One region of the Halopseudomonas litoralis genome, then DNA from elsewhere that is predicted to be linked to it. Evidence: riboswitches for the same ligand, from Rfam matches in the RefSeq annotation. Region 1 holds a riboswitch; the other holds the start of a gene.
What was found. A riboswitch is a leader RNA that binds a small molecule or an ion and turns the genes downstream of it on or off. The one in region 1 is predicted to bind cobalamin.
Positions count from the first base shown of each region.

Region 2: it holds a riboswitch for cobalamin, as region 1 does, so the genes downstream of both, bluB (5,6-dimethylbenzimidazole synthase) here and BLU11_RS02840 (TonB-dependent receptor domain-containing protein) in region 1, are expected to answer to the same signal.

Region 1 is NZ_LT629748.1:564,269-570,511, forward strand. Features, by position in the region: gene BLU11_RS02830 (FecCD family ABC transporter permease) at 1-157, opposite strand, end outside; gene BLU11_RS02835 (ABC transporter substrate-binding protein) at 145-870, opposite strand; gene BLU11_RS02840 (TonB-dependent receptor domain-containing protein) at 1,005-2,906, opposite strand; cobalamin riboswitch at 3,019-3,237, opposite strand; gene BLU11_RS02845 (2'-5' RNA ligase family protein) at 3,362-4,006, shown strand; gene BLU11_RS02850 (2-hydroxyacid dehydrogenase) at 4,094-5,059, shown strand; gene BLU11_RS02855 (hypothetical protein) at 5,089-5,253, opposite strand; gene BLU11_RS02860 (PepSY-associated TM helix domain-containing protein) at 5,277-6,243, opposite strand, start outside.
Region 2 is NZ_LT629748.1:1,120,569-1,126,811, reverse strand. Features, by position in the region: gene BLU11_RS05580 (histidine phosphatase family protein) at 1-94, opposite strand, end outside; gene cobT (nicotinate-nucleotide--dimethylbenzimidazole phosphoribosyltransferase) at 88-1,149, opposite strand; gene cobU (bifunctional adenosylcobinamide kinase/adenosylcobinamide-phosphate guanylyltransferase) at 1,146-1,706, opposite strand; gene bluB (5,6-dimethylbenzimidazole synthase) at 1,773-2,420, opposite strand; cobalamin riboswitch at 2,668-2,863, opposite strand; gene BLU11_RS05560 (heavy-metal-associated domain-containing protein) at 2,968-3,225, shown strand; gene BLU11_RS05555 (DUF411 domain-containing protein) at 3,247-3,693, shown strand; tRNA gene BLU11_RS05550 (tRNA-Asp) at 3,827-3,903, opposite strand; gene BLU11_RS05545 (DUF2897 family protein) at 4,104-4,280, shown strand; gene BLU11_RS05540 (DUF2058 domain-containing protein) at 4,334-4,864, shown strand; gene chrA (chromate efflux transporter) at 4,894-6,081, shown strand; gene rloA3 (retropepsin-like aspartic peptidase RloA3) at 6,102-6,243, opposite strand, start outside.

The DNA.
Region 1 (6,243 bases):
GGATTTCGCCGATGACGATGGCGTTCAGACTGTTCTGGCCGATGAGAAAGTCGAACAGCCCGGGCAGCACCGCCACAGACGTTGAGCCGACTGCCAGCGAGGCCAGGGTGGTGACCAGCAGCAGGGCCAACAGAGCAGGGGTGATCAGTCGAGCCATTGGTTGAGTTGCCTTATCAGATCCCAGGTCCAGGGGCCGGGACATTGCCAGCGCCAGTAGTCGGTGCTCAGCCAGCCATCGGCGGGAATGCTGCGGCGCAGCACCGGGTGCTCGGCAAAGCGGTTGGCCAGCGCCTGATGCTCCGGCGCGGCAAACAGGATGGCATCCGGCGGGTCGGCAGCGATCTGCTCCAGGTCCAGTTGCATATGCCCGGAATCGGTCAGGTAGTCGCGCCAGCCGGCCTGCTCGATGATCTGGTGCTCGAAGGTGTCGCGCCCGGTGCCTATGCCATTGGAACCGAGTAGCAGCAGGCGTTTGGCGCCGGGCTGTGGTGTGCTGAGCGCGGGTGCCGGCTGTGCCAGCTCCGGATTGCGACCCATCAATTCGAGCAGGCGCCGCTCGTAGGATTCCACCTGTTTCAGGGTGGCGGGCAGCGGCAGCACCTGCACCGGATAACCCAGGGTACGCAGACGTTCGCGGAGCAACAACGCGCTGTATTGGCCGGCCAGTACCAGGTCGGGTTGCAGGCGCACTATCTGTTCCAGCGAGCCGTCGTGGGTCGGCCAGTGGCCGTTGATCCAGTGGATGGGATAGCGCAGATGCAAGGGGGAGAGGGCGGCCACACGGGCCGGATCGGCATGGTGGGCCAAGGCCCAATCCATGCACAAATCAAGGGAGACGATGCGCTGGGGTGGCTCGGTGGCCAGTGCCATTGCTGGAAGGCCGCCGAGAAAGAATGCTGTGGCCAGGCACAGCAGTCCCCGGTGCAGCCACCTTTTACCCTGGAGCACGGAGGGAGGGAGGGGATCAACTGGTGGCGGGCGGCGGGAAAGCTGCATAAGCGCGGTTAGAAATGAGGTGTCCAAGTGACAGATATCCAGCCAGTACGGCCTTCTTCCATATAGTTTCTCTGCTGGGCAGGAAAGGTAGAAAAATCCGCCACCTGAGCATGACTGTACTGCTTGTCCAGTAAATTGTCGACCTTCAGGCCCAATAAAACATCAGAGGTTGCTTGCCAACTGGTACGAATACCGAGGACGCCGTAGCCTGACATCTTTTGAGTGTTATTCTCATCGCTAAAGGAATGGCTGCTCGCCAACCAGCTTGCTCCAAAGGAGTATTGGCCTACCTGGCGATCAATATCCAAGCTCAGTGTGCGTTTGGCGCGGCGGCTCAAGGTTTTGCCCGTATCACGATCGCGCGGATCAATAATGCTCAGGCCAATTGCGCTTTGCCAGCCCATGAAGTGGTGATTCAGGGATGCTTCAAAGCCGTTGATACGAACGGTAGCGATATTCTGTGGGATCCAGAATGAATCAAGAACGATGGCGTCTTTGATATCTGTGCGGTAGAGGGATGCTTCCAGATGGGCGTTATTCCCCAGTTGGCTCCGCCATTGCAGCTCGTAACTCTTTGAATGCTCAGGCTGGAGATCAGGGTTGGCCTGGGGAGAGCAACCGTAAGTAGGGTCACAAAAATCTGGATAGTAGAGGTCTACAAAGGTGGGTGCTCTGAAGCCTTCACTGTAGGAAAGTATCAGTTGATTGGCTGTGTTGAGCGGTACGGTTAACGCCCCATGCCAGGTGTTCTCACTGCCAAACTGCTGGTTCTTATCGTGCCGCAGCCCCAGTTCGGTAGAGACATGTTGACCCTGATAAGCATGTTGAATATAGGCTGCCTGATTCCACCGGCTATCTTCGTTGTAGTCTGCGTTGCTATGCAGCGTATCCTCATACCATTCAGCCCCCGCTGTCACGCTATGCTGTTCGGACAGGCGCAAATTGTTAAGCCAATGTATGGAATTGCGGTAGCTGCTGAGTGAATCGTGCAGGGAGGAATCATCGGCACGGAAGAAACGCCGTCTTTCACTGTGGCCCAGCTCCAGTTGACTGCTCCAGTTATCATTGAGCTGTGCTTTGATGAATGATGAATAGCTTTTCAGTTCAAATTCATCATATGGGTAGCTGCCAAGGTAGCCCAGATCGTATTCAGTCTCTCCGCGTTGATCCAGTAGACTTAATCCGGCCTCTACCTGTTCACTGAAGCGGTGATTCAGGTTGAAACTAATGGAATTGTTGCGATAAGCATCATGATCGGCATCAGGGCCTTGTTTGACATCGGTGCGATTGATGCCATTGGTGTCTTCTGAGCTGGCATTCAGGCTGAAACGCGTATCCGCATTGCCTCCCGACAACCCTAAGCTGCGTTCCCAGCTGCCGCGACTGCCGTAGGCCAGTCGAGCGCGGGGGCGCAGGCCCTCGCCCTCGCCGTCGGCTCGGCGGGTGAAAACTTGAATAACACCACCAATGGCATCTGCTCCGTAAGTGGCCGAATTGGCACCTTTGGACACCTCAATACGTTCGATCTGATCGATGCTGAGAAACTCTAGTGCAGCAGCACCGCTATCAGCGCCGTTAAAACGCTGACCATCAATCAGAACCAGCGTCTGTGCGGTCTTGGTACCGCGTAAATAGATACCGGAAACACTGCCACGACCACCAGACTGACCAATTTGCATACCGGGTACACGCTTTAGCAGGTCGGCTACGGTCGAGGGTTGCAAACGCTCGATATCCGCCCGGGTAAACACCGTACTGGCGGCGCTGCTGTCGCTGCGCTGTTCCACGTCGCGGTTGGCAGTAATAAGGGTGTCTGACAATTTCAATGCCTGCTCATGGGAAACAGGCTGCTCAGCCAGTGCCAGGCTCGGAGCCAGGGCGATGCTAAGGGCAAGACGGGAAAATTTCATTTTGAATCCTCAAAAGGTCGGAGACTTTCGAGGAGGGCAGGTAAGCAAGTGCGGACGGGAGGAATAATAGAAAACCGGCACGGCACTTGACGGTGATGCCCTCCGCAACACCAGTCGATATTTCATGTGGGCCGGTCTCCGGACTCTCGACGCCCATTCGCTCACCTTCCCATGCCGTGGCACAGTGGTTCTGAGCGAACGCCGATCTGCTGATCGGGGTCGATTACCGTTGCGGGGGCAGTGCCGGGATTGTTCTCTCGATTGAGTCGGGAACGCACCGGCTTTCCGTTTCATGCCTGATGTCAGGCACACCTGCATGAATAGCGCGGCGAATGGTATGCCCCTGACTTGGGAAACACAAGTGCGATGCTGGCGCGGCGCCGCCATCGGCTGGAACAAAGCCGCGGCAAAAGGCATACTGCAGCACCTCGCCATCACCTGGCCGCCTGCCGATCATGCTGCTATCCGATACCGACACGTCTTTTACCGAGACCACCGTTGTCCAGTTGCGCGACTATTCTGAGTGGCATTGTGGCCGCAGCCGTTATGCCATCTGGATGATCCCCATCAACTGCCCGGCCATACTCGACTACATTGATCGGGTCACGGCATCTTTGGCGGATTTGTTGCACCCTTCCCGGCGCCAGCCACATATCACGCTGTTTGTCTGTGGTTTCGAAGAGGAGGCCGTGATACACAATGACGACTTTACCCCTGCCCAACTGCAGCGCCAGCTGGCTGATCTCGACAGGCTGAGCCTGCCGCCGTGCGATCTGCGGATAGGGGCGCTGGACAGTTTCTCCAGTGCGGCCTTTCTGGCGGTGGGAGACCCGCAGGGACACCTGCCCCGCTGGCGCGAGACGCTGGCCGCCAGCTGCACCGAGATTCGCCAGGCCGCCTATGTGCCGCACATTACTCTGGGGCTGTATCGACAGTCGATCAGCGCCGAGGACCTGCGTCGGCGCCTGGCGCAATTGCCGGTGCCTGATGGACTGTCGCTGCCGGTGGAGCGGCTAGAATACGTTACCTATCGCAGTGATGACATGTTCAGTCCGCTGGAATGCCAGCAGCAGGTGCGCTGTCAGACCAAATCAGACTGACACCTCTGGCGCAGCAGGTTTTCAGATCAGTATGGGGAAATGCAGCGGTTATACTCGGGTTTCCGTATTCAACAGGGGCGCATGCCGATGAAAAAGAATGTAGTGGTATTCAACCGTCTGGCCCCGGACCTGGTCGAGCGGTTGGCAAAGCATTTCAACGTCGTGCAGCTGGCTTCCGCCGCCGAGCTGCCGGATGCTCTGGCAGCGGGTCCGGTACATGGTTTGATTGGTGCCGGCTGGCAGCTGGGTCGCACTCAGCTTGCGGCCGCGACCGATCTTGAGGTGGTATCGAGCATCTCGGTGGGCTACGACAACTACGATCTGGACTATCTGAACGAGCGCGGCATCCTGCTCACCAATACCCCGGATGTCTTGACCGAAACCACCGCCGACCTGGCGATGACGTTGATGCTGACCGCGGCGCGACGGATCGTCGAACTGGACGGCTGGTTGCGCGCGGGCAACTGGCGGGCGGCTCTGGGACAGGATCATTTCGGCTGCGATGTGCATGGCAAGACGCTGGGTATCATCGGTCTGGGCAATATAGGCGCGGCGATAGCCCGACGTGGGCGCTTCGGATTCGGCATGCGGGTGCTCTACACCAGCAACAACCGCAAGCCTGAGCTGGAACAGGAGTTGGGTGCCGACTTCCGTGATCTCGATGGACTGCTCGGTGAGTCCGACTTTGTCTGTGTGGTGGTGCCCCTCAGCGAACGCACCCACAAGCTGATCGGACAGCGCGAGCTGGGTCTGATGAAGTCCAGTGCCATTCTGGTGAACGTGGCACGCGGCCAGGTGGTTGACGAGGTCGCGTTGGTAGAGGCATTGCGCGAGAGGCAGATCCGCGCCGCCGGGCTGGACGTATACGAGCAGGAACCGCTATCCGACTCGCCGCTGTTTGGGCTGAACAATCTGGTTTGTGTGCCCCACATAGGCTCGGCCACCCACGAGACCCGCCGCGCGATGGCCGAACTGGCGGTGCAGAATCTCGAATCGGCGCTGCTGGGAGACCCCCCGTTGCATATGGTCAACCCGCAGGTGAAGGCAGGCTGAGATCCTTGAGCGGAACCGATGGTTGCCGCTCAGGATTGCCGCTTGGCAACCAATCCCAGCCAGATACTGGCTGCGGCGACCAGACCGAGTGCCATCCAGGAAATAACGTCATGCCAGCCGTCGCCGATCAGAGCGACCAGCAGCCCCGCTGCGCTGATGAGTCCGAACAGGATCGGCCAGAACCAGATCTGCATCGGAGAGTTCTTTATCGTTTTCATCAACCTTGTTGCGCCTCCGGGCTGGAGATACTGGCGCTTGCGGTGTAGGGCTTTCTTCTGCGCCGCTTCGCCAACCAGAGATAAAGACCACTGCTCAGCAGAATGATGGTGATCACATCCAGTACCGCCCAGATGATCTGCAAAGGCTTGCCGCCATAGTCACCGAAGTGCAATGGCCGTGATAGTTGCAGAGCGGTGAAGTACCAGGGCAACGGACGGCTGTCGGTAACCTGCGAGGTACTGGCATCGATCAGTACCGGTTGCGACAGGTGTGCCGTCAGCGCCTGGTTGCCGTGCATGAACACGCCGTAGTGATGGGGACTGGAGAAGCTAGTGCCCGGGAAGGCGACAAACTGGATCTGCATGTCCGGCAGATAGCGCCGCGCCGATTGTACGGCGGCTTCCAGCGAGCCGAGTTGCTGCGGCGGCTGTTTGCCCTGATAGGGTTCGAGCATGGTGCTGAGTTGATCATTCTGCCAGGCCTTGACGATCAGATCGGCCCAGGCGTTAAGCACACCGGTGCCGCCGACCACCAGAAACCACACCAGGGTGACTATGCCCAACAGGTTATGCAGGTCCAGCCATTTGAGCCGGGTCGTGCGCTGGCGCCGTACCTCTCCGAAGGCGAGCTTCTGCATGAACGGGGCGTACAACACGGCGCCGGATATCAGCGAAATCAGCAGCAATACGCCCATCAGACCGAGAAACAGCATGCCCGGTAGACCGGCGAACAGGTCGATATGCAGGGAGTTGATGATATACATGAAACCGCTCTCCAGCTGCGGCTCACCGAGGATGTCACCGGTGCGGGCATCAATCGCCACCTGATGCAGTCCGCTTGTGGAGGTGGGCGTATCGGACATGGTCAGATACCAGACCCGGTCATCATCAGGTTCACGGGAGATGAACATGCCACCCTGGCCAGGGTGCCGGGCCTCACCAATCTGCATTACCTTGTCGAGACTG
Region 2 (6,243 bases), 560 kb from region 1:
GCCAGCCCAGCGGGGTCAGCAGGTCATCCAGGCTGCCGCGGAACCCGCCGCCGAGTTCGGTTTCACCATGGCGCAGCAGATCCAGCGTCAGCATGTGACGGGCTCTGCTGTCACCGCCGCCTCGGCAAAGGTCGCCATCTCATTGTGCAGAGCACAGGCCATACGCAGCAGCGGTACCGCAGCCGCAGCTCCTGTCCCTTCACCCAGGCGCATGTCCAGTTCCAGCAAGGGCTCAGCCCGCAAGGCCGAGAGCACGGGCGCATGACCGGGCTCAGCGCCGCGATGACCAAACAGCATCCATTCGCGACAGGCCGGGTTCAGTCGGATTGCGCACAACGCCGCGGTGGAACAGATATAACCATCCACCAGCGCCGGGATGCCGCACTGCGCCGCTGCCAGGTAGGCGCCGGTGATAGCGGCGATTTCCAGCCCACCAAGACGACTCAGCACATCCAGCGCCGTCTGGCAGTGCGGCCGATGCAACTGCAGCGCCGCCTCGATGACCCGCGTCTTGTGGCGCAGTCCTTCGGCGTCCAGGCCAGTGCCCGGCCCGACCAGCGCCGCCGCCGGCTGATCCAGCAAGAGGCTGGCCATGGCGCAGGCTGGCGTGGTGTTGCCGATGCCCATTTCCCCGGCAATGAACAGTTGCGCGCCCTGCTCCACCGCATCCAGTACCGCCTGACGACCCGCCCGCAGCGCCAGTCGGCACAGCTCCTCACTCATTGCCGGCTCGTGCAGCAGATTGGCGCTGCCCGGTGCCAGATCCAGATGATGCACACCGGGCAGCGGCTCGATCGGTACCGCCAGACCAAGATCACGCAGATCCAGGGTCGCGTCGAGCTGTCGGGCCATGACGCTGATCGCCGCGCCACCGGCGGCGAAATTGCGCAGCATCTGTCCGGTGACCGCCGGCGGCACCGTCGATACGCCCTCCACGGCCACCCCATGGTCACCAGCGAATACACTGATCCATACCCGGTCCATCTGTGGCCTGGCACTGCCCTGCCAGCCGGCCAGCCGTACCGCCAGCTGTTCCAGTCGGCCCAATGCACCCTGCGGTTTGGTCAACTGGGTCTGACGCTGCCTGGCCTGCTCCAGCGACACGCCATGCATCTGCGCCACCGAATTGCGCCACCAATCTGTGTTCATAGATTCCCCGATAATTTCAAATCGTCTGTCCCCGTACTGTCCTTGGCGCCCTTGAGCAGCATCGGCAATCCGGCGACACAGAACTGTACGCGGTCACTGCACCTCGCCAGTGCCTGATGAAGCCAGCCGGCCTCATCCACATAGCGGCGACTCAGTTCGCCCAGCGGCACCACACCCATGCCGGTTTCATTGCTGACCAGAATCACCCGCCCCGGCAACTCATCGAGCACATCCAATAGTGCTTGGCGCTCCCGCTGCAGACGTTCGGCATCCTCATGTAACAACAGGTTGGTCAGCCACAGCGTCAGACAATCCACCAGCAGACAGCGCTCCGGCTCCGCCTGCTCGCGCAGCACCTGGGCCAGGGCCAGCGGCTCTTCGACCAACTGCCAGTGAGCGGGTCGACGCTGGCGGTGATGGGCGATGCGCAGCCGCATTTCCTCATCCAGCGGCTGGCTGGTGGCGATGTAGGTAACCGCCAGTCCCGAGTCCAGCGCGAGGCTTTCCGCGAGTCGGCTCTTGCCTGATCGCGCCCCACCTAATATCAATTCAATCAATCAGTTATCCCGTAAATCTTTAGTAGTTTATAGGCATTGGACAAGCCAAGATCTGGCGCCGGAGCATCAGCTCTCGCCCCAGTGATTGGTAAACAGCAGTTCACTCAGCGGACGTTCAGTTGCCCAGCCCTCTTCAACCAGCATCGGTCGTTCATAGAAAGCATGTACCGGCCCCAGGCAAAGAACGGCAACAGCGCGGGCGTCGCTCGGTAACCGGAGCAGCTCGCCGAGGGCCTGCGGATCAAACAGCGAGACCCAACCCATCCCCAACCCTTCCGCCCGGGCGGCCAACCACAGGTTCTGGATTGCACAGGCCAGGGACGCCAGATCCATTTCCGGCAGCGTGCGGCGCCCGAACACATGACGCTCCCGGCCATCCGGCAATGCGGCGACCAGCAACTCGGCACACTCGCGTATGCCTTCAACCTTGAGTTCGAGAAATTGTGCCTTACGTTCACCCAGCACCTCGGCAGTCCGCCGGCGCTCCTGTTCAACCAACTGGGCAATCTGTTCGCGCAGGTCGGCATCCTGAATACGGATGAAACGCCAAGGCTGCATCAGCCCGACATTCGGGGCCTGATGGGCTGCCTGCAACAAGCGCCCCAGTAGCTCCGGCTCAACCGTGCCACCAGAGAAATGCCGCATATCCCGGCGCTCACGAATCACGCGGTAGACCGCATCCCGTTCAGTCGCAGAGAAGGCACGTTCGATCATGATTGAACCGAGGCCGCAGCTGTGGTCAGAACGCCTGGCAGCGGGCGAGTCGGGAAAGGGAATTCAACATGGGAAAAGCAGGCAGTGGCCGTCAGGGCCGATACCGGGAAGGCATATCTGGTGTTCATTTGTGCTCCGTCGTCCTACTCACCCGTACGGCATGGCTACTTATGCAGTCGGCGAACAGCATTGGCGGAGCGGTTTCAGACATAACATGAAAAAGCTACACCCGCAGAGCCCGCCGCACTGCTGTGACATGCGACAGGCCGGTCTCCGGGCTTGTGAGTGGAGGATTAACCGGCGCCAGGATATAGCTGCCATGGGGGCTCGCACTTACTTACCGTTGCGGGGGCAGCGCCGGAATGGTCAGTAACAGACGCACCGGCTTCCCAGTTTCACCTGCCGGACGACGCCTGACAGGTACCTGAAGCAGGCGCAAGATTATGGGGTTTGCCCAGGGAAGTAAAGAACACTGAACGGTGCTTGACTCTGCCACGATGTCAAGGTTGAAACTGTGCCCAGTTCAAACATCCAGGGAGTACCCGACATGAGCTTCATCGAATTGAATGTAGAGAAAATGACCTGCAGCTCCTGCGTCAAGCACGTCACCGAGGCACTGAACGCCGTGGCTGGCGTCAACAATGTCGAAGTCAATCTCGACAAGGCCAGCGTCAAGGTCAGCGGCCAGGCCGACAGCCAGGCATTGATCAATGCCCTCGATGAGGCTGGTTACCCAGCAACAGAGGCCAGCGCTGCAAAACCGGTTCATGATGGCCACACCACCTGCTGCGGCGGCTGCCAGTAATACCAATACAAGGGGATTATCATGCCTGCGAAATTACGCCTTGTCGCGTTGAGCGCCCTGCTGCTGGGCGGCTTTGCCCAGGCCGCAGACAGTCTGACCATTGACGTCCACCGTGACGCCAATTGCGGCTGCTGCAAGGACTGGATCAAGCATATGGAAAGCAATGGTTTCGAGGTCAATGACCATGTCGAAACCAACATGGCAACCGTGAAACAGGAGCTGGGCGTCCCCCCGCGCCTGGGCTCCTGTCATACCGCTGTGATCAACGGCCAATTCATCGAAGGCCACGTGCCGGCTGATCAGGTCATAGCCCTGCAAGCACGCCCCGACCTGCTGGGCTTAGCCGTTCCCGGCATGCCCATGGGCTCGCCCGGCATGGAATATGGTGACCGCCAGGATCCTTATCAGGTCGTGGGCTTGACCAAAAAGGGTGAGATCGAAGTTGTCGCCGAGTATCCCGGCAACTGAGCTTCTCCTACGCCGGGGTTTTGTGGGGAACGGGCTTGCCCGTGAGGGGTGCCGCCTGCTGGAAGGGCTCCGCGGCCAAGACAGCAGAAACAAAAAAGCCTTCGACCAGCAACTGGTCAAAGGCTTTGGGATATGGCGCAGTGGACGGGACTCGAACCCGCGACCCCCGGCGTGACAGGCCGGTATTCTAACCAACTGAACTACCACTGCGCATCTGATCAACAATCGATACTGACGTACCCATCATCGAAGCAGGCGCGCATTCTAAGCTTTCGTCAGATTAAGTCAAGCCTCAGCTGTACACTAAACCTGCTCCACTCCCCGCCCTCACTTGCCTGTCTCTTTATTTGCCATACCCGGATACATTAACCATCCTGTGGATACAGGTTCTCTACGCAAGGAGTACGAACATGTCCGGCATCGGCTGGTTTTTTATCATCATCATTCTCGCAACTGTCATCGGCGGCCTGTATATGTTGCGCAAGACCGCCAACAAAATGCCCATCGGCGATGAGCAGATGGAGCGTATCAAGGAACGGCAGGCGGAACTGGAAGCACAGGAAAGGCGGGAGAAGCAACAGGACTGATGGTGCTAGAATGCACGACACATTTTCAGCCGCGTAACAGGTAGTTCCACAGCATGGTCAATTCACTGCAAGCCCAGTTGCTCAAATCCGGACTGGTTGATGAAAAGAAACTCAAGCAGGCCCAGCGTGCCAAGAAGAAAGCCGCCAAAAACACCCCGGACAAGGTGCATGACACCGCCGCTGCGGTAGAAAAGGCGCGTAATGAGAAAGCCGAACGCGATCGCCAGTTGAACCTGCAACGCCAGGAGGAAGCTGCGCGTCGCGACCGTGAGGCCCAGGCCAAACAGTTGATCGCCCAGGCCAAGCTGGACCGTAGCGGTGGCGAAACGGCCTATCAATTCGTTGCCAAGAATAAGGTCAAGAAAATTTACGTCACTGAAGAGCAGTTCGACAAGCTCAGCCGCGGCACGCTGGGTATCGTGCGACTGTCCGGCCACTTCGAGGTCATTCCTCTGGACGTAGCCGAAAAAGTCGCAGAGCGGGCGCCGCATTGGCCGGTTGTCATCGCCAGGGTCGAAGCCGAACAACCAGCAGAAGATGATCCCTATGCCGACTTCAAGGTACCCGATGATCTGATGTGGTAACCCTCTCTCGACGACCAGTAAGCCAGAAAATGTTTCCTGCCGATAACAGCCCCTGGTCGGTCTTCCTGATCTTTCTGCGGCTGGGCCTGACCTCCTTCGGCGGGCCCGTCGCGCATCTGGGCTATTTTCGTGACGAATTTGTGGTGCGCCGGCGCTGGCTGTCCGAACGCAGCTATGCCGACGTGGTTGCCCTGTGCCAGTTTCTGCCCGGCCCCGCCAGCAGCCAGGTGGGTCTGGCGCTGGGACTCTCCCGTGCCGGTTACGGCGGCGCACTGGCCGCCTGGATAGGCTTCACCCTGCCTTCAGCGGCGGCGCTGATGCTGTTTGCCAGTTCACTGACGTATTACGGCAATCTCGGTTCAGGCGTGCTGCAAGGACTGAAAATCGTTGCGGTGGCGGTCGTTGCCCAGGCCGTCTGGGGCATGGCACGCACTCTCTGCCCTGACCGTCTGCGCGTCACTCTCATGGGCATCAGCGCGGCAGCGGTACTGATGCTGCCCTTTATCTGGAGCCAACCTCTGGTATTGCTGATGGCCGGACTGATCGGCGTATTACTGATCAAACCGGACATTGAGGAACAGCAAGACGATCTACCAACACGTGTCAGCCGCCGCACCGGTAGCTGGGCGCTGACAGTCTTCTTTGCTCTACTGATCGGCCTGCCGTTATTGGCCGCTTTGATCCCCAGCCAGATGCTTATCCTGGTGGACAGCTTCTATCGTGTGGGTTCACTGGTCTTCGGTGGCGGGCATGTAGTGTTGCCGCTATTGCAGGCCGAGACGGTACAAGCCGGGTTGCTGGATACCGATACCTTCCTCGCCGGCTATGGCGCCACTCAGGCCGTACCCGGGCCGCTGTTCACTTTCGCTGCTTTCCTGGGTACCGCCATGGAGACCGCCGCGCCAGCCTGGATCACCGGTCTGATCTGCCTGGTAGCGATCTTTCTGCCTTCTTTTCTGCTGGTCATCGGCGCCCTGCCGTTCTGGGCACAATTACGTCACAACCTACGCACACGAGTGGCACTGGCCGGGGTCAATGCTGCAGTGGTGGGGATTCTGCTGGCGGCGCTGTATCAGCCGGTATGGACCAGCGCCATCAAAGCCCCGCAGGATGCGGCCCTTGCCCTGGCTGCGCTCATTGCATTGATATTCTGGAAGGTGCCGCCGTGGCTGGTGGTGATCGCCACGGCGGCATTCGGCTGGCTGCTGTCAGTCTGACAACAGCGCGGCGCGGTCATTCATTCACTGCGTTCTTCTTCACGGTCTTCACGGTCATCCTCTTCAGGCTCCGAGGGCTGATCGATCTGACTGTCATCCACCAGAGTCGCGTCATCCTTCATCAGCTGCTGCCGGTTGCGCTCCTCCTCACTGGCGGCGTCC